One region of the Paracoccus methylovorus genome, then DNA from elsewhere that is predicted to be linked to it. Evidence: riboswitches for the same ligand, from Rfam matches in the RefSeq annotation. Region 1 holds a riboswitch; the other holds the start of a gene.
The links. A riboswitch is a leader RNA that binds a small molecule or an ion and turns the genes downstream of it on or off. The one in region 1 is predicted to bind cobalamin.
Positions count from the first base shown of each region.

Region 2: it holds a riboswitch for cobalamin, as region 1 does, so the genes downstream of both, JWJ88_RS19975 (ribonucleoside triphosphate reductase) here and JWJ88_RS01340 (CbtB domain-containing protein) in region 1, are expected to answer to the same signal.

Region 1 covers NZ_CP070368.1:268,884-276,633, forward strand. Annotated here, with positions in the region: gene cobO (cob(I)yrinic acid a,c-diamide adenosyltransferase) at 1-257, shown strand, start outside; gene JWJ88_RS01325 (DUF1801 domain-containing protein) at 262-666, shown strand; gene JWJ88_RS01330 (hypothetical protein) at 694-1,227, opposite strand; gene JWJ88_RS01335 (CbtA family protein) at 1,302-2,000, opposite strand; gene JWJ88_RS01340 (CbtB domain-containing protein) at 2,002-2,178, opposite strand; cobalamin riboswitch at 2,216-2,423, opposite strand; gene JWJ88_RS01345 (endonuclease/exonuclease/phosphatase family protein) at 2,469-3,521, opposite strand; gene leuD (3-isopropylmalate dehydratase small subunit) at 3,512-4,117, opposite strand; gene JWJ88_RS01355 (hypothetical protein) at 4,210-4,791, shown strand; gene leuC (3-isopropylmalate dehydratase large subunit) at 4,809-6,245, opposite strand; gene JWJ88_RS01365 (hypothetical protein) at 6,540-6,773, shown strand; gene rsfS (ribosome silencing factor) at 6,876-7,304, shown strand; gene rlmH (23S rRNA (pseudouridine(1915)-N(3))-methyltransferase RlmH) at 7,308-7,750, shown strand, end outside.
Region 2 covers NZ_CP070371.1:1,380,946-1,388,695, forward strand. Annotated here, with positions in the region: gene selA (L-seryl-tRNA(Sec) selenium transferase) at 1-1,219, opposite strand, end outside; gene JWJ88_RS19960 (TOBE domain-containing protein) at 1,294-1,503, opposite strand; gene JWJ88_RS19965 (anaerobic ribonucleoside-triphosphate reductase activating protein) at 1,562-2,212, opposite strand; gene nrdD (anaerobic ribonucleoside-triphosphate reductase) at 2,205-2,387, opposite strand; gene JWJ88_RS19975 (ribonucleoside triphosphate reductase) at 2,404-4,170, opposite strand; cobalamin riboswitch at 4,391-4,603, opposite strand; gene JWJ88_RS19980 (winged helix-turn-helix domain-containing protein) at 4,771-5,970, shown strand; gene JWJ88_RS19985 (zinc-binding dehydrogenase) at 5,999-7,147, opposite strand; gene JWJ88_RS19990 (aspartate aminotransferase family protein) at 7,164-7,750, opposite strand, start outside.

The sequences.
Region 1 (7,750 bases):
AGGAGCTGATCCGCGATCCGGACATCCGCATGGTGCTGTTGGATGAAATCAACATCGCACTGCGCTATGATTATCTGGAACTGGACGAGGTGCTGGCGTTTTTGCGCGATGAGAAACCGCCCATGACCCATGTGGTCCTGACCGGACGCAACGCCAAGCCCGAACTGATCGAACTGGCCGATCTGGTGACGGAGATGGAGCAGATCAAGCATCCCTTCCGCGCCGGCATCAAGGCCCAGCCGGGAGTGGAGTTCTAGACCGATGGACAAGCCGAAGCTGCTTTCGGGTGGCAACCCGCAGATCCCCAAGGGTTATGGCGAGGCCCCCATCAGGGCCTATATCGCCGCGATGCCGGGCTGGAAGCGGGATATCGGCCAAAAGCTGGACGATATCATCACCCGCACCCAGCCGGGGGTGAAGAAGGCGGTGAAATGGAACTCGCCCTTTTACGGGGTCGAAGAGGGGCATTGGTTCCTGAGCTTTCACTGCATGACGAAATACATCAAGATTGGCTTCTTTCGCGGCGCGCAGCTTGAGCCGATGCCGCCCGTCGCCTCGAAACAGCCGGAGGTGCGCTACCTGCACATCCCCGAAGGGCCGTTCGACGAGGAGCAATTTGCCGATTGGGTCCGGCAGGCCAGCCAATTGCCCGGCGAAAAGATGTAGGCGGACGCGGCGGTTGGCCGGCCTATTTCAGGGCGTCGCGCATATGGCCGGGTCGGGCAGACCCTCGGCCTCGGCGCGGATGGTGACGGGGCGTTCGGGCACGGTCAGGCCAACGGCAAGCGGCTGGCCCGCCACGGTCAGCGGGCGGTGGTCGTTCGAGGTCAGTTCGACCAGCAGCCGATCTTGGGGAGCAAGCGCGTCGAGGTGATGGGCCGGGCCATAGAGCCGGGCGACCTTGGTGCCGTTGAGGTAAAGATGCGCGTGGCCTTCGCCCATGCGGGCGGAAAGTCCCGCATGTTCGGGGGCAAAGCCAAAGCCCTGCGCCTGAATGAACAGGTTCCAGCCCGAAACGCTGTCAGGCTCCAGCCGGGCCGAGATGGTGGCGCTGCCGGGCGGCAGGTCGATGGGCGGGCCGTGGTCATGGGTCATGCCCTGTGCGCTGTGCCCATGCCCGCCATGATCGTGGCCGTCCAGCGTGATGCCATTGGCGGCGGCGATGACAAAGCCCATGCCGCCGCCGAAGATCAGGCCGATCAGCAGCATCGGGATCGAGCGGTCCATGACGTTCCCCGGTTCGGTTCTGGAAAAGGCCGGGCGCGCAACACCACGCCCCCGGCCAGCCGTACCTGCCCTGATCAGGCGGTTTGCGGCAGGGGTGCGTTCTGGCCTTCGCGTTGCCAGAACCAGCCGCCCAGCAGGCCAAGCAACACCCAGGCCATCGCCCCGGCACCCAGCGCGCGACCGGCGAATTCGGCCGAAAGCTCGGGCGGGACCGGACCGATATAGGCGTCGGGCTGCGGCGCGCCGATCAGATGCGGCGCAAGGATCAGCACGAGCGCCGCCCCCCAGGCCGCCCAGCCCTTGCCAAAGGCGATCAGCCACAGCGCCAGCCCTGTCGCCAGCGCGGTGCCCAGCCACCAGATGGCACGGATCTCGACATGGGCGGCGCCGACGCCCGGCACCTCGGGGGCAAGGCCGAAGGCGGGGGCAAGCTGCATGGTCAGAAAGCCCGCAAGCCCCCACAGCAGACCCTGCCGCGCCGTGACCGCATTGCCCTGCGATTCGGAAACCGCCATCAGCGCCATCAGCATCAGCCCATAGCCGGCATAGACCATCATGGTGAACAGGACCGACAGCCCGTTGCGGGTCCAGTCGAAGGGCCCAATATCCTGATGCGCGTCGATGACATCGGCGCCGAAGTGAACCAGTTGGCCGGATTCGTAAAGTTCGGCATGAAGCAGTACGGGCTGCACGAAATATAGCTGCAACAGGGCGGCAATCAGCCCCGTTACAGCACCAGCGATCAATCCGCTGGTCAAAATGCGTGAGAACATGTCAGTGGCAGGGAAAGCCGGTGGCGTGACGCACGTCATGGGCGGCGTCATGCAGGGTCTCGGCCTGCACCAGCCCGGCCATGAAGATCAGCCCGAAGCCGATGGCGAAAACGGCGATGGCCGGAAACAGGACCGAGGCCCGGCTGACGCCGGTTGCGGTCATTGGTTTTGCGGTCATTTGCGACCCTTTCCTGTAGTCGTCCAACCCGACGACGTTGTGGTTTCACGCATCGGCAGGTCTCCTGGCTCACGGGTCACGGCAGACGCCCGCCTTCCCGGCCCAATATGATGGCCAGTGGCGTGATGGGCGTCCGCTCTCCGTCTACAGTCGCGGGGGCGGCTGCGGATTGGGCCCCGGATATCCAAGGCCGCACCGCATTCCCTTTTGGCCCCGTATGGGGCACCGATACACGGGCATATTACCCGTGATGCTGCACCTGCGGCAAGCGGAATCAGGGACGGGGAGAATCAGGGGCCGGGGGGCCAGTCCAGATCGACCCAGACCAGCCGATGCGCTGATGCGGTCAGCGCAGCATCGGCCAGCAGCCCCTCGGCTGGCCAGAACACCCCCGCATCCAGCACCGTCAGCGGCTTTGCGGGCAGGACGTAATCAACGCGCAGATTGCCCGGCGGCCTGTCGTCGGGCCAGTCGCCGGTATCAAGGCCCGGATCGCCCCTGTGGCTGTCGTTGACGCCGCCTTTTGCCGCGGCCCCGCCGGCGCTGCGAGGCAGGGGATCGGTGACATGATCCATGATTCGGGCCAGCGCCTCGGGGCGGCCCTCGCTGTCCATGGGGTCCAGGTTCAGGTTCCCCGCCAGCACGAAGGGCCCCTCGGGCAAGTGATGCAGCCAGAACGCCAGTTCGTCATGGTTGCGCCGCCCGTTCAGATCCTCGGGGCCGTCGAAGACCGGAGGCGTCGCAGACATGGCCAGCAGGTGCAGCGGCTCGTTCCCGACCGCGATCACGGCGTCCCAATGCGCGGTCGAGGACAGGCGGCGGACCGCTGCGACCTTTTCGGGCAAAGGCGGCATCAGGTGGCCGGGCAGGTCGCGCCACAGGGCATCCGTGTAATCCGTGACCGGCCCGATCGGATGGCGCGACAGGATCGCCATCCCGCCCTGCCCGGAAAAGCTGCCGAACCCTTGCGCGTCGTCCGCCGTGGCAAGCCGGCCGTCGTCATTCAGGTCCAGCCCGGTCGCCATCCCGGAATTCGGGCGGGCAGCGAAGCGGTGCGGATAATCCAGCCCCGCCCGCGCCAGCTTTGTGGCAAAGGCCTCTAACGCGCGCCCCTCAAGATCCCAGTCGAAATCGGTCAGCAGCAGGATATCGGGCCGGGTTTCGGCAATGACCTGCACCGCTGCCTCGATCTGCTTGTCCTCGCGGCCAAGGTCTCGCAACAAAAGCCCCGGCCCGTCGCGAGACAGGTCGGGGCTGTAACTTGCGATCCGCAGGGGATCGGCGCTGGCGGCAAATCCCAAGGCGGCGACCAGCGCCGCCCCGGCAAAGGCCCTTACACCCAAGGCCGGCTCTGGGTCATCTGCGCCTCATAGGTGTCGATGGCCGAGGCTTTTTCCATGGTCAGGCCGATATCGTCCAGCCCGTTCAGCAGGCAGTGACGGCGGAAGCTGTCCAGTTCGAACGGGAAGCTTTGCCCATCCGAGGTGGTCACGGTCAGGTTTTCCAGATCGACGGTGATGCGGGCGTTGGCGCCCTTTTTCGCATCTTCCATCAGCACGTCCACGACCTCTTTCGGCATCATGATGGGCAGGATGCCGTTCTTGAAGCAGTTGTTGTAAAAGATGTCCGCGAAACTGGTCGAGATCACGCAGCGGATGCCGAAATCCAGCAGCGCCCAGGGCGCATGTTCGCGCGACGATCCGCAGCCGAAGTTGTCACCGGCGACAATGATCTGCGAATCGCGATAGGCTGGCTGGTTCAGCACGAAATCGGGGATCTCGGAACCATCGGGGTTATAGCGCATCTCGTCGAACAGGTTTTTCCCCAGACCCGAGCGATGGATCGTCTTCAGGAACTGTTTCGGGATGATCATGTCGGTGTCGATGTTGACCAGCGGCATGGGGGCCGCGATGCCGGTCAGGGTGGTGAACTTGTCCATATCTTGATCCTCGCAGAATTGACTTGGGGCGCACGTCCCCGTTAACCGAGACCCATCCGGCGCGCTGCGCCCCAAGAATACGGGTTTCGCTGATGTTTTTTGGGTTTTCCAGCTTCTCGGCCCTGCGGGCCTGTATCGCGCACGACTGGACGCCGACCATTGGCGACCCCGAGATCACCGGCTGGCTGACGGTGCTGTCCTATCTGATCTGCCTGCTTCTGGCGCTGAGGGTCCTGTTCCGCCGTCCGGCCGGAGCGGCGCGGGGGTTGTGGCTGACCATTGCCGTGCTGATGGCGTTTCTGGCGGTGAACAAGCAACTGGACCTGCAAACCGCGCTGACCGCCACCGGACGCTGCATGGCTCGCGCGCAGGGCTGGTATGACAACCGTCGCCTGGTGCAGTTGGCCTTCATTGCCGGGCTGGTGCTGGGGGTGGTGATCACGCTTGTCTGGGCGACGAAAATCCTGCGCGGGCACATGCGCCGCAACGGCCTCGCCCTGCTGGGGCTGGCCGTGTTGTGCGGTTTCGTGCTGGTGCGCGCGGTGGGCTTTCATCATGTGGACATGCTCATCAGCGCGGATTTCGCGAACGTCGGATACAATTTCTGGTTCGAGAACGCCGGGCTGCTGTTGATTGCGATCAATGCCGTCGTGCTTTTGCGGCGGGGCCGCTAGGACCCCGCCCAAAGCCGTCAGACGGTTTCCGCCAGAAGCTCGCGCACATCGGTCAGGTGGCCCTTGATCCCCGCCGCAGCCGCCATGACCGGCGACATCAGGTGGGTGCGGCCACCGCGGCCCATGCGTCCCTCGAAGTTGCGGTTCGAGGTCGCGGCGCAGCGTTCGCCCGGCGAAAGCTGGTCGGGGTTCATGCCCAGGCACATCGAGCAACCGGCCAGACGCCATTCGAAACCGGCGTCGGTAAAGACCTTGTCCAGCCCCTCCTCCTCGGCTTGCAGGCGCACGAGGCCCGAGCCGGGAACGACCATGCCGCGCACGCCCGGCGCCAGCTTGTGACCCCGCAGGATCGAGGCCGCGGCGCGCAGATCCTCGATCCGGCCGTTGGTGCACGAGCCGATGAAGACCGCGTCGATCTTGATCTCGTTCAGTGGCGTGCCCGGCTGCAGGCCCATATAGTCCAGGCTGCGGCGCGCGGCCTCCACCTTGCCACCTTCGAAATCCTCGGGGGCGGGGACCTTGTCGGTGATTGCCAGCACGTCCTCGGGCGAGGTGCCCCAGGTCACGACCGGGGCGATGTCCTCGCCGCGGATGGTGACGACCTTGTCCCAATGCGCGCCCTCGTCGCTGAACAGCGTCTTCCACCAGGTCACGGCGGCTTCCCAGGCGGCGCCTTTCGGGGCATGCGGGCGGCCCATGCAATATGCAAAGGTCTTTTCGTCGGGCGCGATCAGGCCGGCGCGGGCGCCGCCTTCGATCGCCATGTTGCACACGGTCATGCGGCCTTCCATCGACAGGTCGCGGATCGCTTCGCCGCAATATTCGATGACATAGCCGGTGCCGCCGGCAGTGCCGGTCTTGCCGATCACGGCAAGGGTGATGTCCTTGGCGGTCACACCCGGGCGCAGCTTGCCGGTGATCTCGACCTTCAGGTTCTTGGACTTTTTCTGGATCAGCGTCTGGGTGGCCAGGACATGCTCGACCTCGGAGGTGCCGATGCCATGCGCCAGTGCGCCAAAGGCGCCATGCGTGGCGGTGTGGCTGTCGCCGCACACCACCGTCATGCCGGGCAGGGTCCAGCCTTGTTCCGGGCCGACGATATGCACGATGCCCTGGCGGACATCGCTCATCGGGTAATAGTTCAGCCCGAACTCGCGGGCGTTCTTGTCCAGTTCGGCGACCTGAATGCGGCCCTCGGGGTTTTCGATGCCGTTTACGCGGTCGGCGGTGGTCGGCACGTTGTGGTCCGGCACGGCGATGGTCTGGTCGGGGCGGCGCACCTTGCGTCCGGCCATCCGCAGCCCCTCGAACGCCTGGGGCGAGGTCACCTCGTGCACCAGATGGCGGTCGATATAAAGGATGCAGGTGCCATCCTCGGAACGCTCGACCACATGGGCGTCGAAGATTTTGTCATAGAGGGTGCGGGGCGCGCCCGCATTGGTGTTGCCGGTCATGGCTGTCTCTTTTCTGGAAGACTAGCTGGGAAAGGGCGGAGGGGTGCCGCAGTTCGCGGCGGGACGCGCGCAAGCGTCCGCTGCCGTCAAAGTCGTGCAGTGACGGACAGGCTTTCGCCGTAGAACCGGCCCGGAAGCCGGGCGCGATCATGAATGTCGAAATAGACGAATCCTCGCATGCCAGAAGTAATAGGCCGGATTCACTTCATATTCAATATCGGCACACGGCTCTGTTAATTCCAAGTTGAGAAATGGGCCCTATTTTCGGCGGAAAAGACACGGAAAGGACCCATCATGCTGATTCGCATCATCCTGCGGGCGATCCCCCTGATCTGCGTGGCCGTTTTTGCGCTGGCCGTGCATGTGGCGGACACGCCGCTTAAGCAGGCACGGGCCATGGCGGGTGTCGAAACCTGGCAGTTGAGCTGGGCGGCGGGGCAGGTGCAATGTGCCGATCCTTTGGGGAATTTGCCATATTTTGTCTGTCGGGCAGGGCCTGCGGCCAGAAATCCGCCGCACCTGCATTGAGCGGACGAGATTCCGTGCTACATTGATAAGGCCCCGGCGCCGGGGGAGATCGGCGTGATGACCGGAGGATGAACCCTGTCCAATACCGTCTCGCCGGCTGCTGTGCCGGCTGCGACCACCGCGGAATCGGGGCTGACAAGCGATCAGCTACTGGACCGCATTCTTGCCTCTCTCGACGACGACAAGGCCGAGGATGTCGTGACCATCGACTTGCGCGGTCGTTCGGCCATGGCCGATCACATGGTGATCGCCTCGGGCAGGAACGCGCGTCAGGTGGCCTCGATCGCCGAAAAGCTGGTCGAGCGACTGAAGGAACAGACCGGCCGTCCGGCCCGGATCGAGGGCAAGGAAACCGGCGATTGGGTGCTGATCGATACCGATGACGTGATCGTCCATATCTTCCGCCCCGAGGTGCGCGAATTCTACCAGTTGGAAAAGATGTGGATGCCCGCCGACGCGCTGCGCTCGGCCACGCTTGACCGGCTGCGGGCCGAACATGCGGCCGACGAGGCCCGCAAGCCCCAGATCTGACCCATGCGCATGGTCATTGCCGCGGTCGGGCGGCTGCGGCAGGGCCCCGAGGCGAAACTGATCGCCGATTATCTGGACCGCCACGCCAAGGCGGCCCGGGCCCTCGGCCTGCCCGCCGTGACGCTGACCGAGGTTGAGGACAGGCGCGGCGGCGGTATGATGGCCGAGGCGGCGCTGCTGGCCAAGGCGATCCCGGACGGTGCCGCGCTGGTGGTGCTGGATGAGCGTGGCCAGATGGCCAGTTCCCCGGAATTCGCAGCACGTATCGCCGACTGGCGCGATCAGGCGCGCGACGTTGCCTTTGTGATCGGCGGCGCGGACGGCATTGACCCCAGTCTGCGCGACCGGGCCGATCTTGCCATCAGCTTTGGCCGCATGGTCTGGCCGCATATGCTGGTGCGCGTCATGCTGGCCGAACAGATCTATCGCGCGACGACGATTCTGGC
Region 2 (7,750 bases), on a different replicon from region 1:
TTTCGGCAAAGGCCAGACCCGCGCTTGGCAACAGATCCACCGGTTGCGCACCGCTGCCGATCTGGCTGGAGCAATCGATGACCTGAACATTGGCCAGACCCGACAGTGCCGTCTGAACCTGCGGGCAAAGCCGCTGGGCCAGCGCCCGGATTTCATCCCGCGGCCGCGTCAGCAGGCGCAGCGTCGGGATCTCGGCCCTTGCGCGCTGGGGGTCGTCGTGGCTTTGCAGCGTCTCTGCCAGCGCGGCCAGAATGATCTTGTCCACCCGCAGGGCGCGTTTCAGCGGATTGGCCCGCATCCGGTCCACCAGCGCACGCGAGCCGGCGATGATGCCGCATTGCGGTCCGCCAAGCAGCTTGTCCCCGCTGAAGGTCACCGCATCTGCCCCGTCCCGGATCGCCTGTCGCGCCGTTGGCTCGGGTGGCAGGCCAAAGGCGTCAAGGTCGATCAGCGAGCCGCTGCCCAGATCGATCAGGAACGGAATGCCGTGACGCCGCGCCAGCGCCGCCAGATCGGCCTGCGGCACCTCGGAGGTAAAGCCCTGGATCGAGTAATTGCTGGCGTGGACCTTCATCAGGGCGGCGGTGTCTTCGTTCACCGCATTGGCAAAGTCGCGCAGATGGGTGCGATTGGTGGTGCCGACCTCGTGCAAGCGACAGCCGGCCCCGCTCATCACATCCGGCACCCGGAAGGCGCCGCCGATTTCGACCAGTTCGCCGCGTGAAACCACCACCTCGCGCCCGGCCGCCAACGTGTTCAGCATCAGCATCACGGCGGCGGCGTTGTTGTTCACGACCGTCGCAGCCTCGGCACCGGTCAGCCGGCAAATCAGCGCCTCGACGTGGCTGTCGCGGTTGCCCCGCGTGCCACGATCAAGGTCGTATTCCAGATTGGTCGCGCTGATCATGGCCTGAAACGCCGCATCGGCAGCGCGCCGCGACAACAGCGCACGGCCCAGATTAGTGTGGTTGACCGTCCCGGTCAGGTTCAGCACCGGCCGCAACGAGGGGCTGGCCCGCGCTGCCAGCCGGTCCGCGCATTCCTCCAGCACCCCTTGACCCGCCGCCGCGTCGCCACGGCCCGCCGCCTGACGCCGGTCCTGCAACAGGTTGCGCAGCATCCCGACCACATTGTCGCGCCCGTGACGCACGATCAGTTCCTGCGCCTCGGTCTGGCGCAAAAGCTTGTCGATCGAGGGAAGGGTGCTGCGAGGATCCATGGCTCTTTCGGTCTGGCAAGGAATTGTCGTCAAGGCGGGCCGCGTTGAACATGCAACGCGGCCCGATTATCGAGTTAGTCGTCCACGCCGATCATCACGTCGGAGGCCTTGATCACCGCCGAGGCACGGTCGCCTTCCTTCAGGCCAAGTTCCTCGACCGCCGTATTGGTGATCGAGGCGGTCACGATTGTTCCGCCGATATCTATACGGACATGGCTGGTCACGGCGCCCTTGACGATTTCCGTAACCGTTCCGGCCAGCACGTTTCTTGCACTCAGTCGCATGGCAAATCTCCTGTAATGGATCGCATGGAACGAATGTCGCCTGCGGCATGTGTATCGGTCAAGCGCGGTTGCGGCCGGCCCCTCGATCCGCAACATGCACCGGGCGATTCCGTCGCGTCCCGGCGGTGCGACAGGTTTGCAGGACATGGGCAGCCACGCCAAGCTGCGCAAGTTCGGCAGACATGCGCGCCAGTGCCGCATCGTCGATCAATTCTGGATCGACCGTCGTGCGGACCTGGTAATCCACGCCGCTGCCCAGCAGCAGCAGCAGGCTTTCCCGCGCCTTCACGCCACTGCCTGCCGCCCCGGTCACGCGGCGGTAATCGGAAAACGGCGCCTTCACGTCAAAGCCCACCCAATCGCAAAGCGGCAGCACCGCAGCCAACCGGGCGGGATAGGGACCGCCGGTATGCAAACCGACCCTGAACCCCAAGGCACGAACCGCCTGCATCGCCTGCGGCAAGCCGCGTTGAAGCGTAGGCTCTCCGCCGGAAAACACCACCCCGTCCAGCAGGCCGCGCCTTGTCATCAGAAACGCCATCACCTCAGCCCAATCCACCCCGGTTTCGGCCTCGGGCGGGATCAGGTGCGGGTTATGGCAATAGGGGCAATCCCACGGGCACCCCTGCAGGAAAAGGGTGGCGACCAACTGACCCGGCCAGTCGCAGGTAGACAGGCGTTGCAGGCCGCCGATGCGGATTTCAGCCAAGATCGGCCTGCGTTTCGCTGAAATACACCCTCTCGCGGAATTCGCCCTTCTTGCCCCGGTTGAACGAGGACATGGGGCGGTGATAGCCCATCACGCGGGTCCAGATCTCGCAGGGCTGGCGTTCCTCGTCGGCCAGCAGGATCTCTTCGGGCTTGGTTTTCTGAATATCGAACATGGTTTTCTCCTGATAATCAATGCGCGGCGGCTTGCCGCTTTTTCACGAGCAGTTCCTCGTCGCAGCGCGGGCAGAACTGGTGTTCGCCCGCGATGTAGCCGTGTTTGGGACAGACCGAGAATGTCGGGGTGATGGTGATATAGGGCAGGCCGAAATTCTCCAGCGCCCGGCGCACCAGCTTGCGGCATGTATCGGCCGAGGAAAGCTGCGTGCCCATGTAAAGATGCAGCACCGTGCCGCCGGTATATTTGCGTTGCAGCGCCTCTTGCCGCTCCAGCGCCTCGAAAGGATCGTCGGTAAAGCCGACCGGAAGCTGGCTGGAGTTGGTGTAATAGGGCTCGTGCCCGGTCCCGGCCTGAAGGATGTCGGGGAAGCGTTTTTTATCCTCCTTGGCGAAGCGATAGGTGGTGCCTTCCGCCGGCGTGGCTTCCAGGTTGTAGAGATGCCCGGTTTCTTCCTGAAAGGCGGTGATGCGCGCCCGCACATGATCCAGAAACCGCAGCGCAAAGGCATGACCCCATTCCGAGGTGATGTCATGCGCATCATCGGTGAAATTGCGGATCATCTCGTTGATGCCGTTCACACCCAGCGTCGAGAAATGGTTGCGCAACGTTCCAAGATAGCGCCGGCTATAGGGAAACAGCCCGTCGTCCATCAGTCGCTGGATCACGCCGCGCTTGATTTCCAGACTGTCGCGGCCAAGCTCCAGCAACTGATCCAGCCGCCGAAGCAACCCCGCCTCGTCGCCCTTGTACAGATGGCCCAGCCGCGCGCAGTTGACGGTAACGACGCCCAGCGATCCTGTCTGCTCGGCGCTGCCGAACAGCCCGTTGCCACGCTTGAGCAGCTCGGTCAGGTCCAGTTGCAACCGGCAGCACATAGAGCGCACCATGTTTGGCTTGAGGTCCGAGTTCAGGAAGTTCTGGAAATAGGGCAGGCCGTATTTCGCCGTCATCTCGAACAGCCGCACGGCATTTTCGCTTTCCCACGGGAAATCCGGGGTGATGTTGTAGGTCGGGATCGGGAAGGTGAACACCCTGCCCTTTTCATCGCCGCGCGTCATCACCTCGATATAGGCGCGGTTGATCATGTCCATTTCAGCCTGCAACTCGCCATAGGTGAAATCCATCGGCTGGCCGCCGATGATCGGCACGTCGTCGCGCAGGTCCTCGGGGCAGACCCAGTCAAAGGTCAGGTTGGTGAACGGGGTCTGCGTGCCCCAGCGCGAGGGCACGTTGAGGTTGAAGATCAGTTCCTGCATCCCTTGCCGCACCTCGGCGTAACCCAGCCCGTCCTTGCGGATGAAGGGCGCCATATAGGTATCGAACGAACTGAAGGCCTGCGCCCCGGCCCATTCGTTCTGCAAGGTGCCCAGAAAGTTCACGATCTGGCCAATGGCGCTGGACAGGCGTTTGGGCGGGCCGGCTTCGACCTTGCCGGGGACACCATTGAACCCTTCGGTCAGCAGCGTGCGCAGCGACCAGCCGGCGCAATAGCCCGCCAGCATGTCAAGGTCGTGGATATGCAGATCGCCCTGCCGGTGCGCGTGACCGACTGCGGGCGAATAGACATGCGACAGCCAGTAATTGGCGATCACCTTGCCCGAGACGTTCAGGATCAGCCCGCCCAGCGAATAGTCCTGATTGGCATTGGCATTCACCCGCCAATCGGCGCGGTCGAGATATTCGTTGACCGACGAGGCCACATCGACGGCGACGTCACGCCGTTCCAAGACATGGCCGGGCTGTGCGGTTTCAGGCGCGGGTGCGATGGGCGCCGACATCAGCAGGCCACCCCCGTTGCCCGGTTCCGGCCAAGGACGGCGCTGGCGCGCCTGCCACTTGCCGCGCTTGGGGGGATCGCCCCGGCTTTGACAAGACTGGTTATGAATACTGCCCGCATCTGTTCCCCGTGGTGCTGTGGACGGGGCAGGCACGGACGCTTTGGGCCATGGGCCGACAAGGCCGCATCGCCAAACGCACCGCCGGACACCCCGTCCGTGGTTCATCTTCGTCGTCGCGGCAGGTCTCCTGGCTCGCAGGTCGCTGCCCTTGCCGGCCTTCCCAATGCCTTGCGGCACCAGTGGCATGATCCGGCGCAGGCTCGCTGCTTACAGTTGCGGGGGCAGCGCCGGCCTTGCCCCGAAAGGCGCACCGGCTTCCCTCTTGGCTTTCGGGTTGGATCGACCCGAAAGAACCGTGACGCCCATATTTAGCGACTAAACCGATAAATTCGTCAAGATATTGTAGGTCAGGTGCGACATTTCGCGCATGGCGGGTAAAAGAAGCACAAGGGCAACCGCCATGGGACCAGAAACCGATTGGCTATTTTTTGTCCCGAATGGTTATGACAGTCTCGCCAAGGCCAAAGACAGGCTTTCACGATGACCCGCCCCTTGCTGAAAAACCGCGATGCGCGCCGGCTGTTTCTGGACCGGCATCTGCTGCTCAGGCCGGGCCGGGGGCCGGGCAAGGGCGCGGATCTGTCCGGCGTGCTGGAGGATCTGGGCTTTGTGCAGGTGGACAGCGTCAACACTCTGGCGCGGTCGCATGACCTGATCCTGTGGTCGCGTCGCGGCCAATACCGGCCGCCGGCGCTGGACAGCCTGATCGCCAACCACCGCGCCGCATTCGAGCATTGGACCCATGACGCCGCCGTCATCCCGATGCGCTTTTACCCGATGTGGCGGCTGAAGTTCGCCCGGGACGAGGCGCATATGCAGCGCCGCTGGCCGAAATGGCGGCGCGAGGGCTGGGACGCGGAATTCGACACAGTGCTGCGCCACATCGCCGACCACGGCCCGGCCAGTTCGTCGGATCTGGGCGGGGACGAGCCCAAGGGCTCGGGCGGCTGGTGGGACTGGCATCCGTCCAAGACCGCACTGGAATATCTGTGGCGTTCGGGCAGGCTGGCGATCCGACACCGGGCAGGCTTTCGCAAGGTCTATGATCTGGCCGAACGCGTCATTCCGGCCGAGCATCTGAACACCCGGCTGGACGATGCCGAGATCGTCGACTGGGCGATGATGGCGGCGCTGGAGCGGCTGGGCTTTGCCACCAGCGGCGAGCTGGCGGCCTTTTTTGAAATCGCCAGCCGGGACGAGGCGAAATTGTGGTGCGCCGAGGCGCTAGCAGCGGGACGGATCATCGAAATCGACGTGGAAACGGTCGATGGGCAGCTCCGGCGCAGCTATTGCCGCCCAGAGGTGCCGGACCTTGCCCCCTCTCTGCCCGAGCCCTCGTCCCGGGTCCGCCTGCTTTCGCCCTTCGACCCGGCGTTGCGCGACCGCGCACGGGCCGAGCGGTTGTTCGGTTTCCGCTATCGCATCGAGATTTTCGTGCCCGCGCCAAAACGGCAATACGGCTATTACGTATTTCCGGTCATGCAGGGCGACCGGCTGATCGGCCGGCTGGACGCCAAACGCGAGGACGGCGCACTGGCCATCCGCGCCTTCTGGCCCGAGCCGGGCGTGCGCATGGGCCAAGTCCGCCTTGCCGCGCTGGAAACCGAACTTCAGCGCATCGCACCGCTGGCCGGCGTGGACGAAATCCGCAACGCGCCGGACTGGCTGCGCGGCACCTGAATACCCTTTGCTGATCCCGGCCCTGTTGCTATCCGTCCATGACTTTCAGCCCCTGCTCGGCAATGATCCGGTCCGGGACGACGACCAGCTTTCCGACGAAATCGCCGCCGCGTTCGACAAAGATACGCTCTGCCTCGTGCAGCCGGGACAGGGGCATGATCCCGGCCAGCACCGGTTTCAGCCGACCTGCCCGGATCCAGTCGATCAACTGCCGCGCCTCGTTGCGGGTGCCGTGCGAGACGCCAAAGATCCTGACCTGATTCAGGTAGATCAGCGTCCAGGGCAGCGAGGTCACGTTGCCGGCGCTGGCCCCCGCGATGGACAGGCGGGGCAATGTCTTCCTGCTGCGCATGTCGCGGCACATGGCCTGGATCAGGGGGACGGTCATGTCCCCGCCGACCAGATCCATCACCGCGTCGATCATTGCCCCGCCCGTCGCCTTGTCGATGGTGGCGGACCAATCGCTAACCCCGTTGCGGTCGATCACCGATTCCGCACCCAGCGCAAGCAGTGCCTCGGCCTTGCCGGAACTGGCGATGGCATGGGGTATCGCGCCGACGACCCGGCAAAGCTGCAAAAGCGCGGTCCCGACCCCGCCCGATGCGCCGGTGACCAGAATGTGCTCTCCCTCGCGGACCCCGGCCGAGGTCATCATGCGATAGCCGGTCTGCCACGAACACATCCCCAGCGTCGCCAGTTCGGCATCGCCCAGCGCCGGATCGGCAACGGCGTGGAACTGGTCCGAAGGGAAGCAGCCATATTCCGCAAAGCCGCCATCGGCGCCATGGCCGAAATAATCCGGCGCCAGATTCAGATCGGGGCGGGCATCGGGATAGATATTGAAATCCAGAAGCCCCCTTTCACCGATCCTTGCGGAAGAGACACCTTCGCCCACGCCGACGACTTGCCCGACCACATCCGCACCCTGAATGCGCGGAAAGGTCAACGTGTCCCCAGCCATGGCGAACGAGGTCACGGCCCCATTATCGGCGGTGGAATACAGCCCTTCGCGCACCTTGCGGTCGGTGTTGTTCTTGGCGCAGCCGGTGATGCGCACCAGCACCTCGCCCGGCGCGGGACGGGGAACGGGCCAGTCCTCGTGCCATTCCAGACGTTCGACGCCGCCATGGCCGATCAGGACCATGGCGCACATCGTCCGGGGTATCGCGGTTGTCACGCGGGTCCCCCTTTCTTCAGCCAAGGATTTCATGCAGGGATTCGGCAGTGACATCCACGATCACATCCGCCTCGGCCTGAGTCAGGCAAAGCGGCGGGGCAAGGCCGATAATATCGCCCTGCGGCATGGCGCGCGCGATAACCCCGCGTTTCAGCATGGCCGCGACAACCTTGCCGCCCACGCCTTCGGCGGCATCGAAAAATCCGCGCGTGTCACGGTCGCGGACCAGCTCGACCGCGCAAAGCATGCCCTCGCCCCGGACTTCGCCGACATGCGCATGGCCGCCCAGGGCGGCTTGCATGCGGTCGTTCAGATAGCGGCCGATCCGGCCGGCGTTCTCGACCAGCCCAAGCTCGTCGATCAGCCGCAGGTTGGCGATGCCCGCCGCCGCGCCGATGGGATGGGCGGAATAGGTCCAGCCATGGCCCAGCACGCCATATTCGTCGGTGCCCTGCATCAGCACGTCCCAGACCTTTTGCCCGACGATGCTGCCCGAAAGCGGCGCATAGGCCGAGGTCAGCCCCTTGGCGCAGGTGATGATATCGGGCGTCATCCCGTAGTGATCGCTGCCGAACATCGAACCCAGCCGACCAAAGCCGGTCA